4 regions of the Ruegeria sp. D1(2025) genome follow, and region 2 is predicted to be linked to each of the others. Evidence: riboswitches for the same ligand, from Rfam matches in the RefSeq annotation. Region 2 holds a riboswitch; each other region holds the start of a gene.
What was found. Region 2 has a riboswitch for cobalamin ahead of ACR1XU_RS19545 (DUF1636 domain-containing protein). Riboswitches for the same ligand answer to the same signal wherever they lie in the genome.
Positions count from the first base shown of each region.

Region 1: another riboswitch for cobalamin. It lies ahead of ACR1XU_RS13950 (hypothetical protein); the one in region 2 lies ahead of ACR1XU_RS19545 (DUF1636 domain-containing protein).
Region 3: another riboswitch for cobalamin. It lies ahead of ACR1XU_RS10810 (DUF4198 domain-containing protein); the one in region 2 lies ahead of ACR1XU_RS19545 (DUF1636 domain-containing protein).
Region 4: another riboswitch for cobalamin. It lies ahead of ACR1XU_RS17470 (DUF1636 family protein); the one in region 2 lies ahead of ACR1XU_RS19545 (DUF1636 domain-containing protein).

Region 1 is NZ_JBQFPO010000005.1:167,319-174,452, reverse strand. It holds gene ACR1XU_RS13965 (bifunctional 2',3'-cyclic-nucleotide 2'-phosphodiesterase/3'-nucleotidase) at 1-36, shown strand, start outside; RNA gene ffs (signal recognition particle sRNA small type) at 76-174, shown strand; gene ACR1XU_RS13955 (alpha/beta hydrolase family protein) at 174-1,082, opposite strand; cobalamin riboswitch at 1,248-1,468, shown strand; gene ACR1XU_RS13950 (hypothetical protein) at 1,556-1,963, shown strand; gene ACR1XU_RS13945 (phosphatase domain-containing protein) at 1,965-2,468, opposite strand; gene ACR1XU_RS13940 (DNA polymerase III subunit gamma/tau) at 2,639-4,399, shown strand; gene ACR1XU_RS13935 (YbaB/EbfC family nucleoid-associated protein) at 4,495-4,839, shown strand; gene recR (recombination mediator RecR) at 4,901-5,494, shown strand; gene ACR1XU_RS13925 (histidine phosphatase family protein) at 5,562-6,125, shown strand; gene ACR1XU_RS13920 (hypothetical protein) at 6,247-6,735, shown strand; gene ACR1XU_RS13915 (ribonuclease T2 family protein) at 6,732-7,134, opposite strand, start outside.
Region 2 is NZ_JBQFPO010000011.1:32,241-39,374, reverse strand. It holds gene cobG (precorrin-3B synthase) at 1-210, opposite strand, end outside; gene cobN (cobaltochelatase subunit CobN) at 207-3,500, opposite strand; gene cobW (cobalamin biosynthesis protein CobW) at 3,504-4,559, opposite strand; gene ACR1XU_RS19545 (DUF1636 domain-containing protein) at 4,556-4,936, opposite strand; cobalamin riboswitch at 5,031-5,238, opposite strand; gene ACR1XU_RS19540 (hypothetical protein) at 5,725-6,060, shown strand; gene ACR1XU_RS19535 (YybH family protein) at 6,232-6,738, opposite strand; gene ACR1XU_RS19530 (LysR substrate-binding domain-containing protein) at 6,983-7,134, shown strand, end outside.
Region 3 is NZ_JBQFPO010000003.1:284,568-291,701, forward strand. It holds gene ACR1XU_RS10800 (winged helix-turn-helix domain-containing protein) at 1-1,116, opposite strand, end outside; gene ACR1XU_RS10805 (LacI family DNA-binding transcriptional regulator) at 1,121-2,146, opposite strand; cobalamin riboswitch at 2,505-2,704, shown strand; gene ACR1XU_RS10810 (DUF4198 domain-containing protein) at 2,834-3,619, shown strand; gene cbiM (cobalt transporter CbiM) at 3,626-4,237, shown strand; gene ACR1XU_RS10820 (cobalt ABC transporter permease) at 4,234-4,815, shown strand; gene cbiQ (cobalt ECF transporter T component CbiQ) at 4,815-5,597, shown strand; gene ACR1XU_RS10830 (energy-coupling factor ABC transporter ATP-binding protein) at 5,594-6,250, shown strand; gene ACR1XU_RS10835 (AraC family transcriptional regulator) at 6,296-7,134, opposite strand, start outside.
Region 4 is NZ_JBQFPO010000008.1:134,699-141,832, forward strand. It holds gene cphA (cyanophycin synthetase) at 1-68, shown strand, start outside; gene ACR1XU_RS17465 (Mur ligase family protein) at 84-1,820, shown strand; cobalamin riboswitch at 1,929-2,131, shown strand; gene ACR1XU_RS17470 (DUF1636 family protein) at 2,233-2,589, shown strand; gene ACR1XU_RS17475 (ABC transporter ATP-binding protein) at 2,586-3,371, shown strand; gene ACR1XU_RS17480 (ABC transporter substrate-binding protein) at 3,390-4,337, shown strand; gene ACR1XU_RS17485 (iron ABC transporter permease) at 4,339-5,346, shown strand; gene tcuB (tricarballylate utilization 4Fe-4S protein TcuB) at 5,401-6,468, opposite strand; gene tcuA (FAD-dependent tricarballylate dehydrogenase TcuA) at 6,458-7,134, opposite strand, start outside.

The DNA.
Region 1 (7,134 bases), on a different contig from region 2:
CCGGAAGGCTTTCTGCGGATCAGACTGTCACTCTGACGGGTTGTCTTCCTGGCGCAACTTCCCTATATCGACGATTGAGAGGTTGGCGCGGGCGAGCGCCTCGCCAACCTGGTCAGGTCCGGAAGGAAGCAGCCACAACGAGCCCCGCTTGGGTCGATGTCCAACCTCTCACTTCATCCCGCAATCGTCACATCTTTCCGGTCGGAACGGACTTGCTGCTCCGCAGACTCGATCAGCCTCGGCCAGACCGCTTTGTTTTTGCGCGCAAAAACACCAATGTGGCCAATGGATTTCAGCCCGAAATCCTTTGGTTCAAGCACATGACGGTTGGCGTCCGGGCCGTATAGCTCGGCCAGCCTCCAGACCGCATTTTCAGGCACCATCTGGTCGTCCGAAATCGCAAACAGGTCAACCGGACCACCGGCCCGCGGCCAGGTCGCTGCGGGCAGGCTTTGGCCAATTTCAGGCAGATAGCTGTTCGGCGAGGTGCACCATTTTCGCCATTGCCAGTAGACCTTTGACGGCAGGTCCGAACCAAACCCAATGGCCTTGCCGGGCAGATACCCCAGCACATGAACTGCAAAAGGCGCATGCCCGTACCAGAAGATTCCGGCCAGCCCCCTGTAGGGCCAGGGATGATCCGACAACGTAACCAGGCCTGAACACACACAAATCATCCGGTCGATCTGATCCACATCCGATTGCAATGGCTCAAGCATACCCCCCAGCGAATGACCAATGGTCCACTGCCGCGCACTTGGGAATCGCCGTCGCATCTCGGCCCGGGCCGCGGGAATATCGATCAGCGCCCAATCGGACATGGTGACACGCGAATCCTTCAGACGCCCCGATAACGATTTTCCGAAATCGCGGTAATCATAGGTCAGACAGGCAATGCCCTGCTCTTCCGCCAGCCACCGGGCAAAATGCTGATAATAGTCCTGGGGAACGCCGGTCGCGCTGTTCAGAACAACTACGATATCAGGCGCTGCAACAGGCAGGTACAGGCGACCCGACAGCATAGCCGTCCCGGAGGGAAATCGTATGTCTTCGGTCAAGACCTGTTCCTGTATGTCCAACATATCATGCTCCGCTCTCAACTGAACAGTTCAGTTCACCTATCTGTCAGGCCAGTCGCCCGCTCAAGTCAACCCGGTGCAAACATGACCAAACGTCCGCTTTCCCGACCACGCATCGGACCAAATGCCTCGGCCCGCGCAATGCGCTTGACTCGGGGACCCGGCAACCGCTAGCGATGAGGAGATGGTTTCCGCGCCCTTTAACGGGCCGGGATGAAAAGGGAACACGGTGCGGTTCTGTCTGGCATTGCCGGAAGGAACCAAGGCCGAGACTGCCCCCGCAACTGTAAGCGGTGAGCAATGCCGAAACACCACTGGCCGAAAGGCTGGGAAGGTCGGCAAAGCGATGACCCGCAAGTCAGGAGACCTGCCATCGATACTGAAACCGAAACTCGGGCGGGGTGTCCGGGCAGGTCCTGATGGCATAGCCCCGTCACACCTGATCCTTGCCCCGCGCCGCGCGCGGAGGGCGCATTATGATCTGGAAGACAAGGACACACGAATTTTCTGCCACTGTGTGCCAGCGCACCGGCAAACCCTGTCCGGCACTGGCGCAAATGGCGCGGGCTCTGACGCGCGCCGTGGCAAGCGCCGGCCCGGCCGCAACCCCGCAATTCGCCATTGAAGGCAGCAGCGAGCTTGCCCATTGCCCCGAAGGGTGCATGGCCCGGTTCCACGCGCGGCCAGACAAAATCCGGGTGTTTTGCGGAACGAATGAGGAAACTCCGGGCGACAGGTTGGAGGATTATGCAGACATGATGTTCTGCGCAGAGTTCCGTGCGCTGCCGTCCGCAATTCTGTCGGACCCGCCCTGCGCCATGCTTGAAGCTTCGGCCCTGGCAGGTCGCCAAGTGGCGGCCCAGGCCGGACATTTGTCGGCCTAAGCTACGGGTCCGCGCTGGCCGGAATCAATTGCGTGGCCCATGCCAGTTGTGCATCTGTTTCAACCGCACAGGGCCGCACCGCCCTCAACCGTTTCAGGGCTGCACCCGGTTGCTCGCCGCATTCGACCATCAGGCGCAACACCACCATTCCGGACCGGCCACAGCCGCCCCGGCAATGCACCAGAATGCGCCCGCCCCCTGACAGGGCATGGCGGACGGCCGCGCTTACATCGGGCCAGCGCGCGGTCACGGCGTCGGGGGGTGCACCGAAATCTTCGACCGGCAGATGGACCCAGCGGCAGGCGCGCGCCTGAATGTCGGTTCCGAAGTCACGCGCGCCGTCCTGCAGCATCTCGACTTCGGTCGTCATTGAAATGACAAGACCTGGTTTCCAGTCGGAAATCGCATTCAGGTCCTGGGCATAATTACCCCCACGTCCCGGCATTGATGTCAGGGCCAGAGTACCTCCTCCGACCTGCAGCGCATGAATAATCATCTGAGACATGCAACGCGCCCTCCTTAATCGTTACGCACAAGAATCCGGTCAAAAATGCTTTCACCTTCATTTTTACGCGCATCCCGAAGCATTCCCAAATGAATTTCGCGAACCGGCTGTGGACGCAGGCGGCGGCGCACTCTACGCTGCACTTCTGATACGAATCCGACAGAGCAGAAATGACCGACACGCCAAGCCCCGCTTATCAGGTTCTTGCCCGCAAATACCGCCCGGAAACCTTTGCCGACCTGGTTGGTCAGGATGCCATGGTGCGCACCCTGAAAAACGCGTTCGAGGCAGACCGGATCGCGCAGGCCTTCATCATGACCGGCATCCGCGGCACCGGCAAAACGACGACGGCGCGGATCATCGCCAAGGGCATGAACTGCATCGGCCCCGATGGCGACGGCAAACCGACGACCGAACCCTGCGGCCAATGCGAACATTGCGTGGCGATCATGGAAGGCCGCCATGTCGACGTGATGGAGATGGACGCCGCCAGCCGCACCGGCGTCAACGACATCCGCGAGATCATAGACAGCGTCCGCTATCGTGCCGCCAGCGCACGCTACAAGATCTATATCATCGACGAGGTTCACATGCTTTCGACCAGCGCGTTCAACGCGCTGCTCAAGACGCTTGAGGAACCGCCCGAACATGTGAAATTCATCTTCGCGACCACCGAAATCCGCAAGGTTCCGGTGACGGTCCTGTCGCGCTGCCAACGCTTCGACCTGCGCCGGATCGAACCCGAGGACATGATCGGTCTTCTGAACAAGATCGCCACCGCCGAGGGCGCTCAGATCGCAGAGGACGCACTGGCGCTGATCACCCGGGCGGCCGAGGGTTCGGCGCGTGATGCAACTTCGCTGCTGGATCAGGCGATCTCGCACGGGGCCGGGGAAACCAGTGCCGATCAGGTCCGGGCGATGTTGGGTCTGGCGGACCGGGGCCGCGTCCTGGACCTGATGGACATGATCCTGCGCGGCGACGCGGCGGGGGCTCTGACAGAGCTAAGCGCTCAGTACGCCGAGGGCGCCGACCCGCTAGCCGTGCTGCGCGATCTGGCCGAAATCACCCATTGGGTGTCCGTGGTCAAAATCACGCCAGACGCCGCCGAGGACCCGACCGTTTCGCCCGACGAACGCGCACGCGGACAGCAAATGGCCGAAGCCCTGCCGATGCGTGTCCTGACCCGCATGTGGCAAATGCTGCTGAAAGCGCTCGAAGAGGTCTCAGCCGCACCAAACGCCATGATGGCAGCGGAAATGGCCGTCATTCGGTTGACCCATGTGGCCGACCTGCCAAGCCCGGAAGAACTGATCAAACGTTTGCAGGACGCACCTCCACCCACGCCGAACGGAGGCCCCGGTGGAGGCATGGCCGTACCCTCGCACGCCCCGGTACAACCTCAGGCATCGGCAAGGTCTTCCTACGTTTCCGCTCCACACGGTCCCGCCGGCGCGCCGACTGCGGCCCTGGCACAGGACGTCCAAACTGCTCTGGCGCGCTATCCGACCTTCGAACATGTGGTCGAACTGATCCGGACAAACCGGGACGTAAAGCTGCTGGTCGAGGTCGAAAACGGTGTGCGGCTGATGTCCTACTCACCGGGCCGGATCGAATTTACACCGACCGATCATGCCCCGACAGACCTTGCCCAACGGCTGGGTACGGCGCTGCAGCGCTGGACAGGCAATCGGTGGGCCGTATCCATCGTGGCAGATGGCGAAGCCGCCACGATCGCCGAGATCCGCGATGCGGCCGACCTCGCGCTAAGGTCACAGGCCGAGCAGCACCCGCTGGTTCAGGCGGTACTCATGCAGTTTCCCAAGGCGCGCATCAAACGGATCGAAACCCCGGAACAGCGCGCCGCCAAGGTCGAAACCGAGGCTCTGCCCGAGGTCGAAGACGAATGGGACCCGTTCGAAGAGGACTGAACATCTGCCTGGAATACAGGAGGATGCCCATGCCCCTTGTGTCACGCAGTCACCCTTCGTATTTAGGCGTCAAATCGATTTACAGGAGAAACCCGATGCTCAAAGGTTTAGGCGGTCTGGGCGATATGGCCAAGATGATGAAATCCGCGCAGGACCTGCAGACCAAAATGACCGAAATGCAGGAAGAACTGAACAACCTCATGGTTGTCGGCGAATCCGGCGCCGGTCTGGTCAAGGCCAGCGCCACCGCCAAGGGCGAACTCAAAGGTCTGGACATCGACCCGTCGATCTTCAACGGAGACGACAAGGAAGTGGTCGAGGACCTGATCCTGGCCGCCATCAAGGACGCGCAGACCAAGGCCGCCGAGCGCTCTCAGGCGGAAATGGCCAAGCTGACTGAAAGCATGGGGCTGCCGGCAGACATCAAACTGCCGTTCTGATCTTCATCTTTTCCAAAATACTCCCGCCGGAGGCTCCCTTCGGTGCCAAACAGGACAGGCCGTGAGTTCGAACAGCGACATCGACAACCTGATCGACCTGATGGCCAAGCTGCCGGGGCTTGGCCCGCGCTCGGCCCGCCGCGCGGTGCTGCACCTGATCCGCAAACGCGCCCTGCTGCTGACACCGCTCTCGGACGCAATGCAGCAGGTCGCCGCCACCGCCCGCGAATGCCTGAATTGCGGCAATGTCTGTACCGCTGACATCTGCGACATCTGCGACAGCGAGGCCCGCGCCACCGGAGAGCTTTGTGTCGTCGAGGATGTCGCTGATCTTTGGGCGATGGAACGTGCCGGTGTCTTCAAAGGCCGCTATCACGTTCTGGGCGGTACACTTTCGGCCTTGGACGGTGTCGGCCCGGACGAGTTGCGCATACCCCGCCTCAAAGACCGCGTGACGGCCGAGGGCATCACCGAGATCATCCTTGCCCTGAACGCCACAGTCGACGGACAGACCACCGCCCACTACATTGCCGACCAGTTGGAGGGACAGGTCCGCCTGACTTCACTTGCGCAGGGTGTGCCAATTGGGGGTGAGCTGGATTATTTGGACGACGGGACGATCACGGCGGCGCTGAGGGCGCGGAAAGAACTGTAAGGTCACAGAACCTGCCCCGAGAACATTTTTGAATCATGCTTTGATTTTCCAGAGTTGGGCGTAACTTATGAGCAGATATCCCGATCTATTCGTACTGCGACACGGCGAAACCGAGTGGAATACTCTTGGGAAATTTCAAGGCCGCAAGGACTCTCCGCTGACCGAAACGGGCAAGGCGCAGGCGCGCACTCAAAACCAAATTCTGAGCCGCATTCCGAACACACCGTCTCGGGTCGTCGTCAGCCCGCAAGAGCGCGCGCGGCACACGGCTCGGCTTGCGATTGCACCCCATCTGCAACAGGAAACTGACCACCGCCTTCAGGAAATCGCATTTGGCCAATGGGAAGGTGTAACCAAGAACGTCATCAGGTCGCAGATCGACTACGCTTACGAAAGCTATTTGTGGTTTTTTCGCAGCCCTGGCGGTGAGAGCTTTGAGGAGATATCGGCAAGAGTCCGATCCTTTCTGGATGAGCAAGAAGAACCCTCAATCATTGTGACCCACGGTGTAACTTCTTTGGTGCTAAGGGGGATCTGGCTGGGCCTGGATCAGGAAGATCTGCTTAAGCTGCCTCGCACACAAGGGTGTGTCTTCCATCTTTCCAACGGTACGGAAACGACACTTCGGTAGAGGCGGCCGCATTATTATCCGACACGCGCCTGCTGCACGCTTTCGGATCACAGCCTTTGGTTATGCGCAAAACTGCGCTAAGGATATCCAAACACTACCATTTTAGCTGGAGCATTCCTCGATGACCCGCCTTCTCGCCTTCACCTTTGCAGCTTTCACTGCAACCTCCGCTATGGCACAACAACTTGTCGACAAAGGCTTTGTCGAGGGCTGGAACATCATGATGGACCCGGCGCTTGGCAACGGGTGCCTGATCCAGACGATCTATCAGGATCTGTCGGTCGTGCGGCTGGGCTATGACGCGTTGGGTGATCGCGGATACTTCACCGTCTACAACAAGGCATGGGGCGATATCGAACCCGGGAAAACCTATCCGATCCGGTTCGATCTGGACGGCAAGAGCTTTGATGCCACCGCCATCGGGTTCAGGCAGGATCGCGTGCCAGGGGGGACGGTGTTTTTCACCGACCGCAACTTCGTAAACGCGATTGCGCAGAACAGAACCATGACCGTCTACAACCCGGCAGGTGAGCGTGTGATGGCAATCGACCTCAAAGGCACGGCCAAGGCGCTGGAATATGCGCGGGATTGCCAGAACAAGAAGCTCTAACGAATCGGATCGAACAGGGCGTCCTTGGCGGTGCAGTCGTGGATCACATCCCGTCCGCAGGGCACCGGCTTCAGATCACGCGACAGACACAGGCGGACCTCTTCTATATAGCCCTGTTTGCAGGTCACAGTGACCATATCGCGTTCAAGACCGGGGTTTGCTTTCACAAACGCGTCCTCAACGACCGAGGCGGGCAGTTTCACCGACGCATCCAGTTCACGAAACACCGGCGGGCGTTCAACGCGCTGATAGGCTTGGCGGGACAATGTGAAATAGTCGGTCGCGCTGAGGCCCGTACAGGTGCCATGCTTTTTCCACTGATGCCACGCGAGACCAGAACTGCCCTGAATGTCTTCCATTTCCCGGGTCATGCGGCGCGTTGGCGGTGACTCTGGCGTG
Region 2 (7,134 bases):
AGCTTCGCTCACGCCGCGCAATTGCAGGTTGGCCCGGTTGGTCAGATCGATGGTGCCGTTGCCGAATTGCCCTGCCAGCTCGCACAGGCCCAATGCCTGTTTGGCATCCAGCCGCGCCAGCCGAGGGCGCACACGAACGACCAGCCCGTCGCCGGACATCATCGGTCGATGCGCGCCGGGGCACCAGCCTTGTACGATCGGTGCGCTCATCTCAGACCCTCCAGATCGGCCCGGATCGAGTTCCGGCGCGTGTTCCAAAGCCCGGCCTCCAGCAGCGCGCGGAACCGGTCCTGCATGGCCTGATGCGCTTGCGGGTTGGCCTGTTGCAGGAACGCGTCCACCTCGACATCGCCCAGCGTCGCGTCATGGTAGAGGTCAAAAAGATGTGGCGCGACCGTACCGGACAGGTGGGCAAAAGAAGCCATGTGATCCAGCGTCGCCGCGATCTCGGCCGCCCCGCGGAAACCGTGGCGCTGCATCCCCGCGATCCAGGCGGGATTGGCGGCCCGGGCATGGACGACGCGGCTGATTTCTTCCGGCAGGGTGCGGGCGCGGGGTTTATCCGGATTGGTGTTGTCGAGGTGATAGAGTTGCACCTCGCCGCCGGTAATCTTCTTGGCCGCCGCGAAACCGGCCTCATGCGTGGCATAGTCGTTGGCCAGCAGCAGGTCGGTTTCGGTCAGGTCCTGAAGGTGCACGAAGCTGTCCGCATTGGCGACCTGCCGGGTAATGCCGTCGATATCCTGTGCGACGTGTTCGCCTTCCAGTGCGAATGAACTGGCCTGTAGCCAGGCCTCACCCGCCTGCGTGCGGGCCTCGTCGGTGTAGGTTTCCGACAAGTGTGTCATGTTCAGACCATAACTGCCCGGAGCCGGGCCAAAAACCCGAGGGTTCGGGGTCTGCCCCGCGAAAGGGTTCCAGTCCGGCGCTTCGTCCCGCTGGGACAGCGCCCGAACGGCTTGGCCAAATAGAGCGGAGAGCGTCGGGAATACATCCCGGAACAGGCCCGAAACACGCAGGGTCACGTCCAGACGTGGACGGCTGAGGTCGGTGATTGGAAGCACTTCGATGCCTGATACCCGCTCTGATCCCTTGTCCCAGACCGGTTTTACGCCCAGCAGGTGCAGCGCCATCGCGAATTCCTCGCCGGCCGTGCGCATGGTGGCAGACCCCCATAGATCGACGATCAGGCCTTTCGGATAATCGCCTTCCTCCTGCAGGTGCCGCCGAACCAGTTCCTCGGCCAGTTTCACGCCTTGTGAATAAGCCGCGCGGGTCGGGACCGACCGGGGATCAGTGGTGAAGAGGTTCCGCCCAGTGGGCAGCACATCCGACCGCCCGCGATAGGGCGAGCCGGACGGTCCAGCCTCAATTCGCTTTCCGGCCAGCGCGTCCAGCAAGGCGGCGCGTTCGGCGTGTGCAGATGGCGCGGGGTCGAAATTGCCGGTCACTTCAGGCACGCGGCCAAAGATGTGCAATCCGTCGCCAAACTGGCTTTCCTTGATGTCGCAGACAAAGCGGTCGATGCGGGTGATTGCCTCGGCGATACAGGTGGCCTGGTCAAGACCAAGATCGCTTTCCAGACCGATGGCCTGCGCTTCCTGCCGGATATCTTCCTGCAAGCGGTCGCGTCGTTTTGGGTCAAGCCCGTCTGCGTTCGAGAATTCGTCCAGCAGCGATTCAAGCCGAACCATTCTGTCCGGCGTGCCGCTCTCCTTCATCGGGGGCGGGATGTGACCCAGCGTGACGGCCCCGATCCGGCGCTTGGCCTGTGCGGCTTCGCCTGGGTCGTTGACAATGAAGGGGTAGATCACCGGCAAATCACGGATCAGCGCCTCAGGCCAGCACTCGGCGGACAGGGCAACGGATTTTCCCGGCAGCCATTCCAGAGTGCCATGGGCGCCAATATGGATCAGTGCGTCGGCGTGCAGGCTTTTGCGCAGCCAAAGGTAAAACGCGACATAGCTGTGACGCGGTGTGCGCGAAAGGTCGTGATAGTCGTCATCGCGCAGTTCAGGCGTGCCACGTTCGGGTTGCAGCGCGACCAGCGCCTTGCCCCGGTGCAGCGCGGTAAAATGAAACGCGCCATCAACAAAGGTCGGATCATCCTCGGGCTTGCCCCAGACTGTTTGCAGGTCCGTATTCAGTTGATCTGGCAAGTGTGCAAGCGCGGCCAGGTAATCTTCGACCGACCAGGCAATCCGGGCGCCCAGCAATGTGTCGGCGATCGGTTCGGCAGGGGCTGTGTCGTACCCGGCGCATTGCAAATCTGACAGCATCGCTTCGGCTGACGCCAGCGCATCAAGGCCCACCGCATGGGCCATCTGCCAGTCCTTGCCGGGATAGGTGGACAGGACCAGAACCGGCACCTGTTCCGCTTTGGGCCGGTCGTTCAGATTCAGCCAGCCGGTTACACGATCAATGATCGCTTCGATCCGTTCAGGTTCAGCGCGGTGGGCAAAGCGGGAATACTCCAGGTGCGGATCGCGTTTGCCCGGTTCCTTGAATGAAGCGATGCCCGCCGAGATCCGCCCATCCACTTCGGGCAGCACGACGTGCATGGCAAGGTCGGCGGGGGAAAGACCGCGTTCGGCCTCGGCCCACGCTTTGCGGCGTGAAGTTGCCAGAGCGACCTGGAAAACCGGCACACCCGCCGCGTCAAGCGGAGAGGTTCCCGACGCGCCTTTGCCGGAGAAGGACGTGGCATTGATGATCGCCGAAGGTTCCAGTGCAACGATGTTTCGGCGCATCCAATCGGCGGCGGCGGGTGCTTTGAGAGAAGGGGCGAACATGCCCATTGCCTCGAACCCACGCGCACGCAGGCTGTGGATCAGGGCGGCGACCGGGGCGGTGTCGGCGGAGGTCAGGTAGGCGCGATAGAAAGTGACGATGATGCGTTTCGCATCGTTCGTAAATGCGGCTTCGACCGGGGTTACGCCGCGGACAGGGCACCAAACACCGCATTCGGGAAGGGTTTTGGCCCCCAACACCGGTCCGGCGTAAAGCCCCGCCGCCAAGGCCATCTGCGCCAAAGCGGCCTGCGCCGCGACCTCGCCGCCGGTGTCGCACAGATGTGCCAGCCGCCGCAGGGTCGAGACGGGCAGGGTGGAATAGTCGTCCAGCCGGGTATCCTCGCGCCCGTCGGCGGGCAGAACCGCCAGCGCGATGCCTTTGGCCTGCGCCAGCGCAAGAACCTGCTGCAGCCCGTAGGACCAGTAAGGCACCCCACCAATCAGGCGGATCAGGATACCTTTTGCACCGTCAAGCGTCTGTTCCACATATGTGTCAACGGACAGAGGGTGCTTCAGCGCCGTCAGATTGGCCAACCGCATCGTCGGCATTCGCCCTTCCGGCCCACCGCCGCGATGCCAGCCTGCCGCGAAAGCACCGAGATCGCTGTCCGAAAAGGACAACATCACCAGATCCGCCGGGCTCTGGCCCAGATCGGTCGGGGTCTCGGTTTCTTCAAGCCCGTGGCTTTCGCGGAAGACGACGTGCATGGCTTACTCGGCGGCCTCGGTCACACCCACGAGGATATCCCGGATTTCGGCCTCTTTGATGTCGTCGTGCTCGGCAATGACCACAAGACGCGAGCGGCGCTCCTCGCCGGGTTCCCAGGGGCGGTCGTACTGATGACGCACCCGGGCACCGACAGCCTGAACCAGCAGACGCATCGGTTTGCCGGCAACTGCCGCATACCCCTTGACGCGCAGGATGTTCAGTTCCCTGGCCAGACGTTCGATCTTGGCAACCAGATCGAGTGGGTCACTTTGCTCCGGCAGTTCGACGATGATGCTTTCGAAATCGTCATGTTCGTGGTCGTGGTGACCGTCGTGATGCGACGGACGCGCGTCCATGTCATCCTCGGCTGCAGCTTCCAGACCGAGCACGACGCGGACGTCTACGACGCCTTCGGCAACCTCTACGACGGGCAGCCGGCGCGGGGCCTCAGCTGCGATGACCTCTTTGGCTTTGGCAACACCCGCTGGCCCGGCCAGATCGGGCTTGGTCAGCAGGATGATATCGGCGCAGGATATCTGATCCTCGAACACCTCGGACAGAGGCGTTTCGTGGTCGATCGAGTCATCGGCCAGACGCTGGGCGTCCACGGCTTCGACATTCGGAGCGAAGCGACCTGCCGCGACCGCCTCGGCATCGGCCAGAGCGATCACGCCGTCCACAGTGATTTTCGAGCGGATATCGGGCCAGTCAAAGGCTTTCAGCAGCGGCTTGGGCAGGGCGAGGCCGGAGGTTTCGATCAGAATGTGATCGGGGCGCGGGTCCAGCGCCATCAACGCCTCGATGGTCGGAATGAAATCATCGGCCACGGTGCAGCAGATGCAGCCGTTTGCCAGTTCCATGATGTTCTCTGCCGGACAATCGGGAATGGCGCAGGATTTCAGAATATCGCCATCGACGCCCACGTCGCCGAATTCATTGACCACGACCGCCAGACGTTTGCCCTGCGGGTTCTGCATCAGGTGCTTGACCAGCGTTGTCTTCCCCGAGCCCAGAAAGCCGGTGATCACAGTGACGGGTAATTTCTCAAGAGTGCTCATTTCAGGGCTCCAATCGGGGGAATGCGGGAGGCGCAGTTTTTGCGGAAATGTTCGGGGCGCTCGCGCCATTTGACCAAGCCGTCCTCGGTCGCCAGATATTTGGTCGCACCGTCGACAATGACGTCAACGTGTTCGGCTTCGTTCAGGTTCTCATAGACAAAGGTCCAGCGACCCGGTCCACCGCGCAGCACGATCGAGCAGCCCTGATCGCAGTTCGACAGGCATTCGACGGGTTTCAGCGTGATGCCTTCGGGCAGGTCGGCCTGTTGCAGCGCTTTGTGCAGCAATGTGCCGGGGCGTTTTTCATCATCCTCGACGGGCAGTCCACGGCGGCACGTGGTACAGACCAGCAACTCGACTGGTGCGGTCTCGGTCATGTCTCTCATCCCCCCAAATCCTCTTCGCGGGGGACGGGGTTTCATGCGGGCCACGCGTCTGCACATGGACCCGACACCGGAACACCCCGCCCGGTTTCTTCTTCGGGTGCTGGCAGGTCTCCCGGCTTGCGGATGTCAGAGGCTTGCTCTGGCAGATGTCCCGCCTTCCCGGCCTTTCGGCCAGTGGCTATGGGCACCCTCTCCGGTCACGGTCGCGGGGGCGGCTGCGTTTGACGGAAAAACCGCTGACGCATTCCCTTTTCATCCATCCAGGGATGGACACCAACGGGTCGGACATGCGGCACAGGCGGGGGACTTGTCAAGCTTCAGGATGCGCGGCTTTGCCGCCGGAAGGAAAAAGCGACCTGAGGTGGTCACTCAGCGGCATCGCCGGGCGCTTGCTGCGCCGGAAAACCTGCGTGATTGAGGGGGTCCGTCTGATCTTCGCTGGCTTTGGAAGGGGTCGGCGGGACCCGGACGGGCGGGGCAGATTCGGCTTCAGAGCGACTGGGGCAGGCCGTGTGTGGACGTTGCGGCGACCAATCGACCGTCATCTCCGAGCATCGCTAAACCGAGGGATTGGGGTTTCGTTGATTAAGTAACCGCCGTTCCGACCGGCTCGAGATACTCCATTTCAGTATTCGCGCAAGACCCGGCAAAAACGACCGCTTCGAGATCAAATCTGATGGCCGTCTTGCCGTGCACAGAGTAGCCAGAATTTTTGCAAAATTATGCCTCAAACTGTCCTTAGCGGGCGTCGGCGAACAGAATATGCCAGGAAACAAAAAATGAAAAAGTTAGCAGCTTTTCTTGTGTTCTTACCCGTCGCTGCAGTTGCGGAAGACCGGGCGTTCGAGTGTGAAGCGCCGGATGCAAAATATCCGGAAATGGCGGCCAAGCTGGTCAAATACGAAGGCCAGAACAAAGGGCATATTACCATTGGTGATATCGACAATAAGGCTGAGGTGTATCCCGGCCTCGACACCCTGACTTACCTGTATATCGGTGACGGCTTTACCCTGAATTACAACGTGAATCTCAAGACTGGCACGTTTGACTATTCGGCTTCGGGCAGCAAATCCGGATGGGGCAAAGGCAGCTGCAAGGAAGTTGTGGCCCAGTAATTCGCTAATGCCCGATCTGCGGGTTGGGCCTTTCGGTTGCCGAGAAAAGTACTTGCCTGGTTCCGTCCGGAGGCCAATGTAGTTGGCCGAGGACGGAACCCGGTAATAAGCGGCCGATCCGGTATGTGTCCAAGCCATTTGGGCGGCGTGCCAACCAATCAAAGCTTTTGATCAGCAAGGTTCGGCACGCCCCGAACACGCGGGCGCTATTGATCTGCCGGCGCTGAAGGTATTCGCGTTGGACCAGATATCCCGCGCCACGCGCCATGTTCCGTCATCTTCGAGATGGTAGATATTGATGCCATGGCCGGTGGAAACAGTGGCAGGGCCCGGGTCACGCGGAACATCGGTGGCGGTAAACTCATAACGCTCAAACGCCCAGTCCGCCGCCACAACAAATTCCAGCGATTGCTTTTTCCAACTGGTGTGAACGGCGTCGAAATACCCGCGCACCCAGGGCCCGACCTTGGCTTTGCCTTCCATGACAGGCGCGCCAGGAGCGATGAAGACCACGTCATCAGTGACCGTCTCAAGGAATTGATCCAGTTTGTTCGAGTTGATCGCTGCAAGATACGCTACGTGTGCGGCTTGCGGAGTCTCGGCTTTGGTGTCGGGCAGCGCCGGTGCCGCGATGGCCAACCCTATTCCAGTAAAAAGCATGTTTATCCTGATAGTCATATCGGCCTCCAAGCATTTGCGGCGATTGGACCTTGCCGGTTGTTCAAACCCGCCTGTCAACGCAAAACGCATTGCAGGACGATCGCATTGCAACGCAATTCGACAGGCTTTTAGGGCAATCGCAATTTCAGATAGCTACACCACTGATTGTTCAACTCGTATCGGGTGTATTTCTCGACAATAGTTACGTTTGGTGTACCTTGCGAGGCAGGAAAAAATAGCAATCATTAAGTATTTCTACTGAATGAACCTTATTGACTGGCATAAGTTGCCGCCGCTTTCGACCCTCAGGGCGTTTGAGGCGACCGGCCGTTTAGGCGGCTATTCTGCTGCGGCGCGTTCACTGAACGTAACCACTGCCGCAATTGCCCAACAGGTGCGAAAGCTTGAGGCTGA
Region 3 (7,134 bases), on a different contig from region 2:
CGCCTCTGACCAGCGCAACTTTCGCTCGGGCCAGACGGATTGTACCCGCAATTCGCCGCAATCCCTGTGGGCCTTCATGTCGATCCGGCCGATCAGCCGATCACCTTCGAGCAGGGGGAAGACATAATAGCCGTAGGTTCTTTTGGGTGCGGGCACAAACACTTCGATCCTGTAGTGAAACCCGAACAGGCGTTCGGCGCGGTTTCGATCCCGCAGCATCGGGTCAAACGGGCTGAGCACGCGAATCCTGCCCGGTGGCGCGGGCAGTTCACGGGCCTCTTCAACCAAACCCGGGCGGGAAAACACTTTCCTCTTACGCCCATCCGCGCAACTGATTTCGACTTCCTCAATTGCGCCGTTTTTCTGGGCCGCGGCGCACCAGTCTTTCGCCTCGGCCGCGCCGACCGTATCCCAGAACGCAGCTAGTTCGCCCGATGTTGCAAACCCCAACCTGTCCAGGGCGGCGTTGCACAGCCAGTCCACCGTTCCTTCGGCATCGCATGGTGCATGACCGGGGCACAGATGAGTTTCGATCACCCGTTCGGTCAGGTCGTAGCGTTTCTGAAAGCCGTCCCGGCCAATGACGGTCAGCGCGCCCGAGCGCCACAAGAACTCCAGCGCGGTTTTGGACGGGTGCCAGTCCCACCAGCCGCCCGATCCTTTCTTTTCGTCCTTTCCCACATCGGACGAGGATACCGGACCGTGATCGCGGATGTGCAGCAGAACCGAGGCGAACTGTTGTTCAAATCCATCCCGCCGCCAATTCTTCCAGCGGGCTTTCAACAAATCGGCGTCGCGCTGAAAGCGCAGGTGCCAATGCCGGTAGAACTCCATCGGAATAACGGCGGCGTCATGTGTCCAATGCTCGAACAGCGCCCTGTCCCGTTCATACAGGCGCTTCAGATGTGTGCTGCGATAGGTGGACCTGCGCGAAAACAGGATCATGTCATGGGCGCGGGCCACGGTGTTGATACTGTCCAACTGAACAAAACCAAGCCGTCGGATCAGGTCCAGAAGATCCGCGCCCTTTGCGCTGCCCGACGGGGTTTCGGACAGCAAGTGACGATCCATGAACGCCGCACGGGCTGTCCGGTTGTCCAGTTTCGGCAGTGCCAAGACTCTAACGCCGCTTCAGTGTGTCGCCGTAGCTGATTTTTGGCGTCAGTGTCACGCGGGTTTCAATCTCGGCTTCCGGGTCGGCCAGCTGTGCCGCGATGATCCCTGCGGCCTGACGGCCAATTTCCAGCCGGCAGGCATCCATGGTTGCCAGTTTGCGAGGCAGACCTTGCAGCAGTTCGACATTGTTGAACCCTGCCAGCCCGATTTGACCAGGGATGTCTATCCCCTGATCCAGCAGGTACAACAGCCCGCCAGCGCCGATCATATCATTGGAATAATACAGAAAATCCAGTTCCGGCGACCGTTCCAGCATCGCCTGCGTCATCTCGCGCCCCTTGGCCAGTGCCGACCCGCCCGAGTAGAACTCGCGGTCCTCGATCTCGATCCCGTGTTTGCCCAGAACCTCGGTAAAGCCTTCGAATCGTTTGCGCGCGCGGTGGTCCAAAGGCATCTTGGTCCCCATGAAACCGATATGCTGGTATCCGGCCTTCAGTATGGCCTGCGCCATTTCGCGGCCGGCACGGCGGTGCGAAATGCCGACCATCGCATCCACTGGTTTGCCGTCGGTATCCATGATTTCGACCACCGGAATGCCCGCGGAATCCAGCATCGCCCGGGCCGCTTCCGTGTGTTCCAGACCCGCGATGATCACGCCCGAAGGCCGCCACGAGAGCATCTCGTAAAGGACCTTTTCCTCTTTTTCCGGCAAATAATCGGTCACGCCGACCACTGGCTGCAATTCGGTGTCTTCCAGCACCTGATTGATGCCGGTCAGGACCTCGGGGAAGACCATGTTGGACAGTGACGGGATGATGACAGCGACCAGATTGACCCGGCTGGATGCCAGCGCACCCGCAATTTTGTTGGGCACGTATCCCAGCTCTTTTGCGGCGGCCAGAACCCGTGTTCGGGTCGCATCTGATACATCACCCCGATTGCGCAGGACCCTGCTGACCGTCATTTCGGATACCCCCGACGCTTCCGAGACATCGCGAAGGGTAAGCGGGCGTTTTGTTTCTGTGGTCACGAGGCACCTGCACTGTTGTTTTGCCCGATGGTAGCGTGAACACGGCGGCAAATACAACAACTCTGCTTCTGCATCGAGCGCTGGGCCGGTCGGACCTTTTGTGCATCGGAGCGACCCTACATATTTGCGGCGAGTTCAATTTTAAACGCGAGTCAACGCCCGCAGTTTCAGGCCTAAAAATCTCAAGTCCGCGAACTGAACCGACGACTATTGAACGCGGAAAGATATCTAAGAAAATACACACACTCGCGGTGGCGCATACCAAACCGCGTAGCAAGCGCGAACATGCAATTTCTGATTTCGCAAATGGCCCATGCAACGCCGCAATCAATTGTTGACCGTGTCTTACATATTCTGGCATGAACGGGCCATGTTCGGTTCCGGGGACATCCTCGGAAGCAATAGGGAATGCAGTGCGGCACATTTCGCCAACTCTGCAACTGCCCCCGCAACTGTAGGCGGCGAGCGCGGCTGATAATGCCACTGGGGTATCCCGGGAAGGTTAGTTTAGCGCTTTGACCCGCAAGTCAGGAGACCTGCCGAACATGCGCCCTTGGAAGGGGCGTTCATCATCGGCGACGGGGTGTGCGCCGGATCTGTTTGCCCGACAAGGCAGATGGCTTCGCGTTCCCCATCGTCAAAGCAGAATTGTGCCGGGGAAGGCGCGACGTGAGAAGGACTCGATTTGTGAAAAAACTGCTGGTGGCTGCAACGGCTGCTTTGGCGATGCCTGCATTGGCGCAGGCCCATTTCCTGCTGGAATATACCGACGACACGATGATCGAACGCCCCGGTGACGTTCCGGTCAAACTGGTTTTCTGGCACCCGTTTGAAGCTGGTCACGTGATGACCCTGGAAAGACCGGAAGAATTCTTTGTAATCCACAACGGTGAAAAAACCGATCTGATGGATACGCTGGAAGAAACCACTTTTGAAGGACCGGACAACATCGCCAAAGCGTTCCTGGGCTCGATTCAGGTTAAACGCTCGGGTGACTATGTGGTGGTTACAGTTCCTGCGCCTTACTACGAAGAATCAGAGGATATCTATATCCAGCAAATCACCAAGGCTTACCTCAACCGAAACGAACTGCCGACCGACTGGGATCAGCCGCAGGGGCTGGCCACCGAGATTCTGCCGCTGAACAAACCTTACAACATCATCGCCGGGTCAACCTTTACCGGTCGCGTGTTGAGCGAGGGACAGCCCGTCGCCGGCGCAGAAATCGAAATCGAGTACATCGCCGCAGCACCGGACATGACCGGCACCGGCGCGAAGGACGCCACCGTGTCCCCATTGCCGGGCGGCGCGTTGGTCGCGATTTCGGATGACAACGGATATTTCACTTTTGGTGTGCCAAAAGCCGGGTACTGGGGCTTCGCCGCTTTGGGCGTGGGTCCGGAAACCGAGCATGAAGGCAAAGAGCTGAGCCAGGATGCGGTCATCTGGATCCGCGCCTGGGATCTGGAGTAAGCCTGAATGCACGTCGTCGACGGAGCCCTTTCAAACCCTGTCGTGATCGGCGGTGCGGTCGCCGCGGCTGGCGGGATCGCATTGGGCCTGAAATCGCTGGATCTGGATCGCATTCCCACGGCGGGCGTGTTGTCGGCCAGCTTTTTTGTCGCCTCGCTGATCCATGTGCCGATTGGCCCGTCGTCTGTGCATTTGATTCTGAACGGTCTGGCCGGGCTTCTGCTCGGCTGGGCCGCCTTTCCGGCCCTTTTTGTCGGCTTGCTGCTGCAAGCCGTGTTCTTCGGTTTTGGCGGATTGACCGTGCTGGGGATCAACACGGTGAATATCGCCCTTCCGGCGGTGTTGACCTGGATGATCTTTGGTCGTCTGATCGCACGTGGCTCGCCTGTTCAGGGGGCGATCTGGGGCGGCATCGGCGGTGCGTTTTCGATCGCCGCCACGACGGCTTTTGTCGCGGTCTCGCTGGCGCTGTCCGGCGATGAGTTCCTGCCCGCTGCCAAGCTTGTCTTTTTCGCCCACATTCCCGTCATGGCTATCGAGGCCGTGCTGACAGGTTTTGCCGTTCTTCTGGCCCGCAAGGTCAAACCGGAACTTTTTGTAAAGGTTGCGTCCACATGAAACAGTTGATCCTTGTTTGTACGCTTGCTCTCGCCCCGCTCCCGGCTCTTGCGCATAAGGTTATTGCAGGCGTTTTTCCGGCAGGCGACGCAATCGAAGGCGAGCTGGGGTTTTCCAATGGCGATATGGCCGCAGACCAGGAGGTCATCGTCTATGGCCCCGACGGCTCTGAACTGGGACGCACAGTAACCGATACGGACGGTTTCTTTCTCTACAGCCCGACCAGAGCGGTGACTCATACATTCAAGGCAGATCTGGGTGCAGGGCACGTCGCCGAAGTTGCCATGTCGGCCGACGAAGTGGCAGAAATCATGGGGGTCGAAGCCGAGCTTTCTGAAACAGCCACGCCGGTTGCATCTGCGGATGGCGCGGCAGCGGTGACTGTGGCCTCGCTCTCGGATGAGGAACGCGCCGCCATCGCCAAAGCGGTGCGCGACGAAACCCGCCCACTGCGGCGCGAGATCGCCGCCTACCGCGAGCACAATGATCTGCAGAACATCTTGGGTGGTATTGGCTATATCATTGGTCTGTTCGGCATCGGCTTTTACCTGGCCGCGCGAAAAAAGATGGCCACCTGATGGCACATGCGCTGGAACCACAGGCCAAAACACTGGCCGAGGCAGGCAAAGCCGCCCATTTCGGGATGATCGGAGACTACGATCCCCGTATGCGCATCGTTTTGGCCTGCATCTTTGCCATCGTCACGGTTGCCCTCAACAGCATTCCGGCGCTGATCGGCGCTTTGTCCGTCTCGCTTGGGTTACTGGTGATGTCACGCTTGCCAGTCGGCCGGACCCTCAAGCGTATGGCCATGATGGACAGCTTCATCATCTTCATGCTGGTGTTGCTGCCATTCTCAATGCCCGGTGACGCGATGTTCACGGTTTTTGGCTTTCCGGCCAGTTGGCAGGGCCTTTGGAAAGCTGTCGAGATTGCACTGACGGCCAACGCGGTCATCCTTGCGCTGATGGTTCTGGTCGGAACGATGGAACCTGTGACGCTTGGACACGCTTTGCACAAGCTGCGCTGCCCCGAGGCGCTTGTGCACCTTTTGATGTTCACCATCCGCTACATCGAGGTGTTGCGGGAAGAATACCTGCGCCTGCGCGGCGCGATGAAGATCCGCGGATTTCGCCCCGGCACAAACTGGCACACCTACCGAAGCTTCGGGTATCTGGTCGGCATGATGCTGGTGCGCGCGATTGAACGGTCCGAGCGGATTCTGGCGGCGATGAAATGCCGGGGGTTTTCCGGGCGTCTTTTGTTGCTGCAGGACTTTAACATGACACGACGCGATCACATGTTCGCCGCGATGCTGTGCACCGTTTGCCTTGGCCTGCTGTTCCTGGATTATCTATGACGATCCTCAAGCTTGAAGACATTTGTTTTGCATATCCCGGCCAGCCACCAGTGCTGGACGGCGCTTCGCTGCAGCTTGAACCGGGGCAGCGCCTGTCGATTGCGGGCCCGAATGGCGCGGGAAAATCTACCCTGTTTCGCATCGCCCTTGGCCTGCAAACACCAAGCGCCGGGCGCGTGACCGTCCTGGGAAAGGAAAGGCGCGTCGAGGCGGATTTTCACGAAGTCCGCCGTCAGGTCGGGCTGGTTTTTCAGGATCCTGATGATCAGCTGTTTTGTCCGACAGTGGCGGAAGACATCGCATTTGGTCCTCTCAACCTCGGGCGCAGCAAGTCCGAGGCGCTGGCCATAGTCGACAGAGTGCTTTCCGATCTGGATCTGTCAAGTCTGCGTGATCGCATTACGCACAAGCTCTCTGGTGGAGAGAAGCGGCTTGTGACCCTTGCAACCGTTTTGGCGATGGAGCCCGAGGCGCTGCTTTTGGATGAGCCCACCAATGCGCTTGACGCCAAAAATGAAGCGCGACTTCTAGAGATTCTTTGTGGCCTGCCGCAGGCAATTCTGCTGGTCAGCCACGCACCATCGTTTCGGGAAGCACTGGCGCCGGATACGCTGGAACTGCGGAACGGGCGGATTGTCAGCCCAAGTGAATGATCTGTTCCCACGAGGTATGCGAACGTCCGCGACGAAGTGCCGTCGTCAGGAAGCCTGCGCGTGCACACGGTATGACCCGGGGGTCCGGCTGGTCCACTTTCGAAAGGCGCGGTGAAAATTCGCCGGAGCCGAAAATCCGGTGTCAAAGGCGATCTGTTCAATACTGAGCGTACTTTGCTGAAGCGCGCGGATGGCAATGTCGCGGCGCAGTGCATCCTTGATGTCCTGAAAAGAAGTTCCTTCTTCTTTCAAACGCCTGTTCAAGGTCCGCGGCGTCATTTTCAGGGCACGCGCTGCATCCGGAAGCTGGCAGGTTTGCCATGTTGCGCCGTAGAGAAACGCGCGGACGCGAAGGCTGTTTGTATGCGCGCGCGAACCAGTAAAGATCCAGTCCAGCGGCGCGCGTTCAAGGAACACGGACGCCTCAGCCGAACTGCGGGTTACCGGGCGGGTGAACAGACGCGGGTCGAAAAGGATACTGGTCTGCCGAGCGTCAAACTCGACCGCGCATGGGAAGACGACGGCGTAGTCGGCGGCAAACTCCGGGCGGGCAAAGGCAAAGCGAACGGCTTTTACCGGTGTTTCCGTCCCGCCAAGCCAGGACAAAAGCCCATGCGCCAGTTTCAGGATCAGCATGTGGCCGAAACGCTGCGGGCGGGTGTCGTCCGAATATGGGACCAACGCCAGTTCCACCGCGTCGGATTTGCTGTGCAAGTCCAGGTGGAAGTCATCCAGAAGCAGGTTCCAAAATGTCGAGAAACGATAAAGTGCCGAGGCCAGGCTGCTCGCTTCGCGCTGTACAGTCACCAGATGCTGCAGGGCGCGGGGCCGGATCGGACGGCTCCAGAGGCCCATCATTTCGTCCCCGGTTTCGGGCGCGGCAA
Region 4 (7,134 bases), on a different contig from region 2:
ATCAGGCCCTGATCCGGGACGAGCGCGGCGTGCGTCTGGCCCGCGAAATCAGCGAAGACGCGGATTGAGCCGAGGGCACCGGAATGGACAGGATTGAAGAGCTTGAGACCGCGCTGACCATCCCCAGCGCGACCAGTGGCGCGTTTCGGGTAGACGATGCGCGCCGGCTGACCGGGCCCGGGTTGCTCTGGGATCACCCGGGCGCAATCATGGACGTCTTTTTTGACCAAGAGCAGTCTTCGCGTGTCATTGAGCTGTGGCAGCATCATGCACGTCGTGTGCTGGATGCGCTCGGCTGGTGCCAAGAAAAGCTGACATATCGGGTATTCACCGGCGGCGTGAACCTTGCGATTTCAGCGCCGATGGATCAGCTGTATTCAGCGATCTTTGCGGTCCAGACCGCATGGCATTTCTGTGCCGCGGCGCTGGTCGGGGAAACACCCGGCGATTTCGACAAGATGATCGCCGACGTCCGCGACGTCATGGCCAAAGAGGCAAATCCGGCCCTGATCGCCCTGATCCAGGCGGCCTCGGCGCGGGGCGTCGATATCCTGTGTGACGACGACGAGATTTCGATCGGCCACGGGGTCGGAAGCCAGACCTGGGCCTGGAACGCTCTGCCTGCGCCTGATGAAGTCGAATGGGACGCCTTGCACAACATCCCCGTCGCCTTCATCACCGGAACCAATGGCAAGACCACAACGACCCGGCTGCTTGAGGCGATCGCCCGGGCGGCGGGCAAGGTTGCCGGGCTGACCTCGACCGAGTTTGTCCGCGTCGGCGACGACATCCTCGACCGTGGTGATTATTCCGGCCCCGGCGGAGCGCGCATGCTGCTGCGCGACCGGCGGCTTGAAGTCGCCTGTCTGGAGGTTGCCCGTGGCGGAATCCTGCGCCGGGGTCTTCCAACCCATGCCGCCTCGGCTGCGGCTGTCACAAATGTCGCCAATGATCATCTGGGTCAGTACGGCGTCAACACGGTTCCGGAGTTGGCGCAGGCCAAGTTCGCCGTGCATCGCACCCTTAAGAAAGATGGCGTTCTGGCCCTGAACGCGGATGACCCCTTTGTCCGGGATGAGGCGCTGAACACGTCCTGCAGGATCTGGTGGTTCTCGCTGGACCAGAAAAACGCACTGATCCAACAATCCCGCGAGCAAGGACATTGTTGTGCCTTCCTGCGGGACGAGATGATCGTGTTCTTCGATGGCTCCACGGAACAACCGGTGATTTCGGTTCACGATGTACCGCTCGCTATGGGTGGGGCTGCCAGGTACAATATCCTCAACGCAATAACTGCGCTGTGTCTGGCCTGCGCACTGGATATCCCGATGCAGGCCATTCGCACGGGATTGTCCGGTTTCAAGCCAGACGCCAAAGATAATCCGGGCCGGTGCAACGAGTTTTCCCATAGCGGCGCCCGCGTCTTTGTCGATTTTGCGCATAACCCACATTCGGTCGCAGCGGTGTGCGAGGCTTTGTCCGGACTTCCGGCAAAGCGCCGCTTCATACTGCTAAGCCATGCCGGGGACCGGTCCGATCAGGACATCATCGATGTCACGCAAACGGCCTTGCGGTTCCAGCCGGATGTGATCGTCGCTGCCGAGCTTGAGGGTTATCTGCGGGGACGCAACCTTGGTGAGATTCCAAAGCTGATTAAGCAGGCGGCAATGAACAACGGTCTTCGGGATGAGCAGATCCTGAGCGCGCCTTCCCCGGTCGAGGCGAGCAGGACAATACTGGATCAGATCGAACCGGGCGATCTTGCCCTGTTGCTGGTCTTGTCCGAGCGCGAACAGGTTCTGAAACTGCTGGAGAATTGAACCGGCACGCTGAACGCGAGGCACCCGGGCAGTTAACGATGGATGCCGCTCCGCCGCCGAACAGAGTGTCCTGGCAACAATTCTGTATTGACGCATGCTCGGGTCTGAGGCACTTAGCTAGAAGATGGTTCCCGAAGGAAGACCCGAGGGATGAAAAGGGAATACGGTGCGGCCCAGTGGGCCAAGTCCGTAACTGCCCCCGCAACTGTAAGCGGTGAGCGACGCCAAACACCCACTGGCCGAATGGGCCGGGAAGGAAGGCCAAGCAAGGACCCGCGAGTCAGGAGACCTGCCATCAATGTTCAACCAACCCGGGGCGGGGCGCCCTGGAAGGAGGCTTAGATGGCACGTCAGTCACGTGTTTACATGATCAGCACCTTCTGTCCGCGCTTGGCAACAAGTGGAGCGGACCATGTCAGACGCCACTGATCATGTTCTTCTGATCTGTTCGACATGCAACGGTGATTTGTCTGCGGACAAAATACGCTCTTCTTTGTCAGATGCGCTGCCGTCCGCGTTTGCCATTCGCACGGTCGATTGCATGGCCGGGTGTGCGCAGCCGACAACTGTTGGGTTTCAGGCCGCCGGCAAAGCCCAATACCTGTTCGGCGACATCCGGACCCCGCATGACATCGCGGCCTTGGCCGAATTCGCGTTGCAATATCAGAACAGTGCCGATGGATGGACCTGCGCGTCCGACAGGCCGAGCGCGCTTTTTGACAAAACCCTTTCCCGTTTGCCCCGAATGATTTTGGAGGAGCCTTCATGACGACCTCTGCATTTCTTGCCGTGCGTGACGTCGAATACTATGCGCTGAATGGTGATGTTCTGCTGCAAGCGGCGTCTTTTGAACTGGAAGAAGGCGCAATCCTTGCAATTGCCGGGCCGAACGGGGCCGGGAAGACGACACTTCTGAACCTGTTGTGCGGCACGGCCGAACTGGTGCTGGGCGACGTTTTGATCAATGGGCGCAGCCTGAAACACATGCCCGCCAACCAGCGCGCCCGAATGATCGCTGTTGTCAGTCAGCACGAACTGCCGGATAGCAGACTGTCTTTGCGGGAATATGTGGCCTTGGGGCAAATCCCGATCCGGGCTGATCGGTCGAAAGAGGGCCACGCCGCCGAACTGGACAGGATTTTGAACCTGACAGGTCTGAGTGATCTGGCGGACAAACGAATGGGCGTACTTTCCGGGGGTGAACGTCAACGTGCGCATATTGCGCGCGCTCTGGCACAGAACCCTTCGCTTTTGTTTCTGGACGAACCGACAAACCATCTGGACCCCGACGCCAAGGGGCGGATGCTGTCGCTGGTTGCCGAGTTGGGCATCACGGTGGTCATGATCGTCCACGACCTCGTCATGATCCCTGAATTTGCCACCCATGTGGCCATGATGAAATCCGCGCGGCTCACGGGCTTTGGTCCCGTGGCCGATGTGCTGACCTCGGACCAGGTCCGGGAAACCTTTGGCGTCGACTACCTGTACTTTCACCATGAGGGCCGCGTGATTCCGGCGCTGGATATCCGAAAAACCTCGGTCTCAAACTAACCCTAGGAGCATCTTTGAATGAAACAGATCTGGTCGGTGGTCCTGACCACAGCCTTGGCAGGCGGTGCGTCGGCACAAGACATTACCGTCGACAATTGCGGCAAGCCGCTGGTTTTTGAAACTGCGCCTGAGCGGATTGTCGTGCACGATATGAACATGACCGACATGGCCTTTGCGCTGGATCTGCAGGACAAGATCGTCGGGCTGACCGGCATCACCGGATGGTACAAGACCAGCCCGGAATTCGATACGCTGCGCGGCGACATTCCCGAGCTTGCGCCCAAATACCCAACGGTCGAGAACCTTGTGGCCGCCGAACCCGATATGTTCTTCGCGGGCTGGTATTACGGGATGAAGCCGGGCGGAGACGTGACCCCTGACACGCTGGAACCCTTTGGCATCAAGACCTTGATCCTGTCCGAAAGCTGCGTGCATCTGGACAAGGACCGCCCCGAAGCCAGCATGAACCTGCTGTTTGATGACGTTCTGCGCCTGGGCCAGGTCATGCAGGTCGAAGACAAGGCGAAGGAACTGGTTGATGGTTGGAAAGAAGAACTGACCGAGATCGAAACCCGGACCGCCGATCTGCCCAAACCGCGCGTTTTCCTTCTAGATGGTCCGGCTGATGCGCCCTTCACCGCGGGCAAGTTTGCCATTCCCGATGCGATGATTTCCGCAGCGGGCGGTGAAAACGTGACCCATGACATGGATACAAGCTGGGGCCGCACCTCGTGGGAAACGGTGGCGGCCGCCAACCCCGAATTTCTGGTGCTGCTGGATTACCAGACCGGCAACGGCGCCGAGGATACCTTCAAATTTCTGCAGGAGCATCCGGTGATGTCCCAGACCGATGCCGTCAAGAACGAGGCCTGGATTGGCCTGCGGTACGAGGAACTGACCCCGGGACCGGCAAATATCGAGGCGATCCTGAAAATGGCGCAGGCCATGCATCCGGATCTCAACTGATATGGGCCGACTTGGCCTGACACTTCTGCTGGGGGCGGTCGTTCTGGCCGCCCTTTTGCTGATCTCAACCATCTACGGAACCACATCCATTCCGGTTTCCGACACGTTCACCGCTGTCTTGCTGGGAACCGGTCTGAGTGACGGGGACATGTCGCCGTTGCACCGGATCGTGTTTGATTTGCGCCTGCCGCGCGCCCTGTTCGCGGCCGTAATCGGCGCCGGGTTGGGCATCGTCGGCGTGGTCCTGCAAACCACAACGCGCAACGATCTTGCTGATCCGTTCCTGTTCGGCCTGTCCTCGGGTGCGGCGGCCGGCGCCGTGTTTGTGATCACCGTGACCGGCGACGTGCTGGGCTTCTGGACCCTGCCGTTGGCCGCGTTCTGCGGCGGGCTTGTGGCGTCGGGCATCGTGCTGGCGCTGGTTCACGGTTTACGCACAAGCGCGCCCGAAAAACTGATCCTGGCAGGTCTTGCGGTTTCGTTCCTGTTCTCGGCCATCACCAACTACCTGATTTTTGCAGGCGACAGCCGCGCCGCGCATTCCGTGATTTTCTGGATGCTGGGCGGTCTGGGCCTGGCCCGCTGGGAGACGTTTCCGCTGGTCTGCGCAGGCCTGCTTCTGATCCTGAGCTTTTCTCTCTACCGCAGCCGCTGGCTCGACGCGCTGCTGACCGGCGATCTTACTGCCTCTACCCTCGGCGTACCCGTGCGCGGACTGCGGTTCAGCATGTTCTTTGTTGCGGCGCTGGCAACGGCGGTGTTCGTCTCGGTCGCCGGTGTCATCGGTTTCGTCGGTCTGATGGTCCCTCACATCGCCCGCGGAATCGCGGGGCCGCTGCATGGCCATCTGCTGCCGACCGCAGCTCTCGTCGGCGCGGCATTGCTGACGGGCTCGGATATTATCAGCCGTTTGTTGCTGGCCCCGCAGGAATTGCCTGTCGGGATCGTGACAACCTCAATCGGATCGGCGTTCGTGTTCCTGCTCCTGTTCAGGACCAGAGCCCGCTGACCGGACCCTTTCCACCTTCCATCCAGGGCGCAAGCAGCGGCTGGTGCGAACCATTTATGTGCCGCGCTTCCTCTGTGCATCTCTGACAAGTGCGGCGAGGCGATAGAACCCATGTGCCATCTTGGTATAGGGCATCAGCAGGAAGAAGGTCAGAACCGATCCCAGATGGATGGCCAGAAGTGCGGGCATCACTGTGGTCGAGCCGAGCACGTAGAGGACAATGCCGCTGAGGCCAACAAACCCCAGCAGCAGGATAAAGCCCATTTCTCCGCCCCACGCGGAGGTGTCGCCAAGGTCACGATCCGATTTCTGCTTCAACATGACCATGCCGCCACAGCCGATGGTCAACAGGATACCGCCTGAGACGCCAAGCAGTTTGGGTAATGACCAGAATCCGTAGGGTGCATGCAGGCCAAGGCCGTAATGCATCGCTGTCGCAACCGAGGTTGAGGCAAAGCAAAGCAGGAACCCATACATGATCGCCTGATGCATGTGTCGGCGGGCGTGGCTGAACCGGTCTTCATCTTCGAAATTGCAGCCTTCGCCGTGGCCGGCGGCAAGATCCTGCATCGTCCCGGCGCGTTTGAACGCCGCTGTCAGATCGGCCCATTGGACTGACTTTCCGTCAGCCGCACGCCAATAGCGGCGCAAGCTGATGGCGATGCTGAACAGCGGCAGCAGGAAGGCGGGCATAAAGATCGCCACCATCGCATTGTGGGAAAGAACCGCATAGAAACCGTCGCCGCCAGAAGACCCGATTGCCCGGATCGTCCAAAACAGCGTGGCAAAACCGAGGACCAGCGCAAGCGCAATTGCCCCTCCTTGGGTGTGGAAGCGACGCGCCAAAGGCTGGGGCCAGGCGAAGCTTTCCCAACTGTCCCGGCGCACTTCGGCCAAAGCAGCAGGCAGGTTCAGATCAAACTCGTGCGGTGCGGTGTACTGACAGGCATAATAGCATCCCCTGCAATTGTGACAGAGGTTGGCGAGTTGGGTGATGTCGCCATCCGAGAACGCGCGCTCGGCGTGCAATGACGGGAAAACCGAGCAGTAACCCTCGCAATACCGGCAGGCATTGCAAATCTCGGCCTGACGGCGGGCTTCCTGTATCAGTTCAGTTTGCATAAGCGGCGGCCTCACGTCCTGCGATACGTCCGAAAACCGTTCCAATGGTCATGCCGAACCCGGCCAGATACCCCTGCCCCAGGATCGAGCCGGCCATGGTTTCCCCGGCTGCCCAAAGGTTCCTGATCTTTCCGTTAGGGGTTGAACACTGTGCCGTCTCGTCGACCTTGAGCCCCAGATAGGTGAAGGTCACACCGGTGCGCAGCGAGTAGCCATAGAACGGCGGTTCCGAGATTGGGCGGGCCCAGTTTGTCTTTGGTGGTGTCAGGCCGGATGTGGAAACTCCGTCCAGCTCGGTTGGATGGAAGCCGCTGCCGTCGCCACAGGCGGCATTGAATTCGGCGACCGTCGCCTTCAGCTTTTCGGCAGGCAAGTCCATTATGTCGGCCAGTTCATCAAGAGTATCAGCCTGTAGCGGCGGGAAAACAGACGGCATGAACAGGTTCAGCGATTTGGCGTCGATGATCACGTAGCCCACCTGTTCCGGCTGAGCTGCCACCAGACGACCCCAGATCGCGTAACGCTTGGGCCAGACATCCTCGCCCTCGTCATAGAACCGCTCGGCGTTCTTGTTCACGACGATGGAGAACGGCACGCAGTCAAGACGGGTGACAATGCCACCGTCAAACTTGGGCGCGCGTCCGTCGATCGCAACGGCGTGGCATT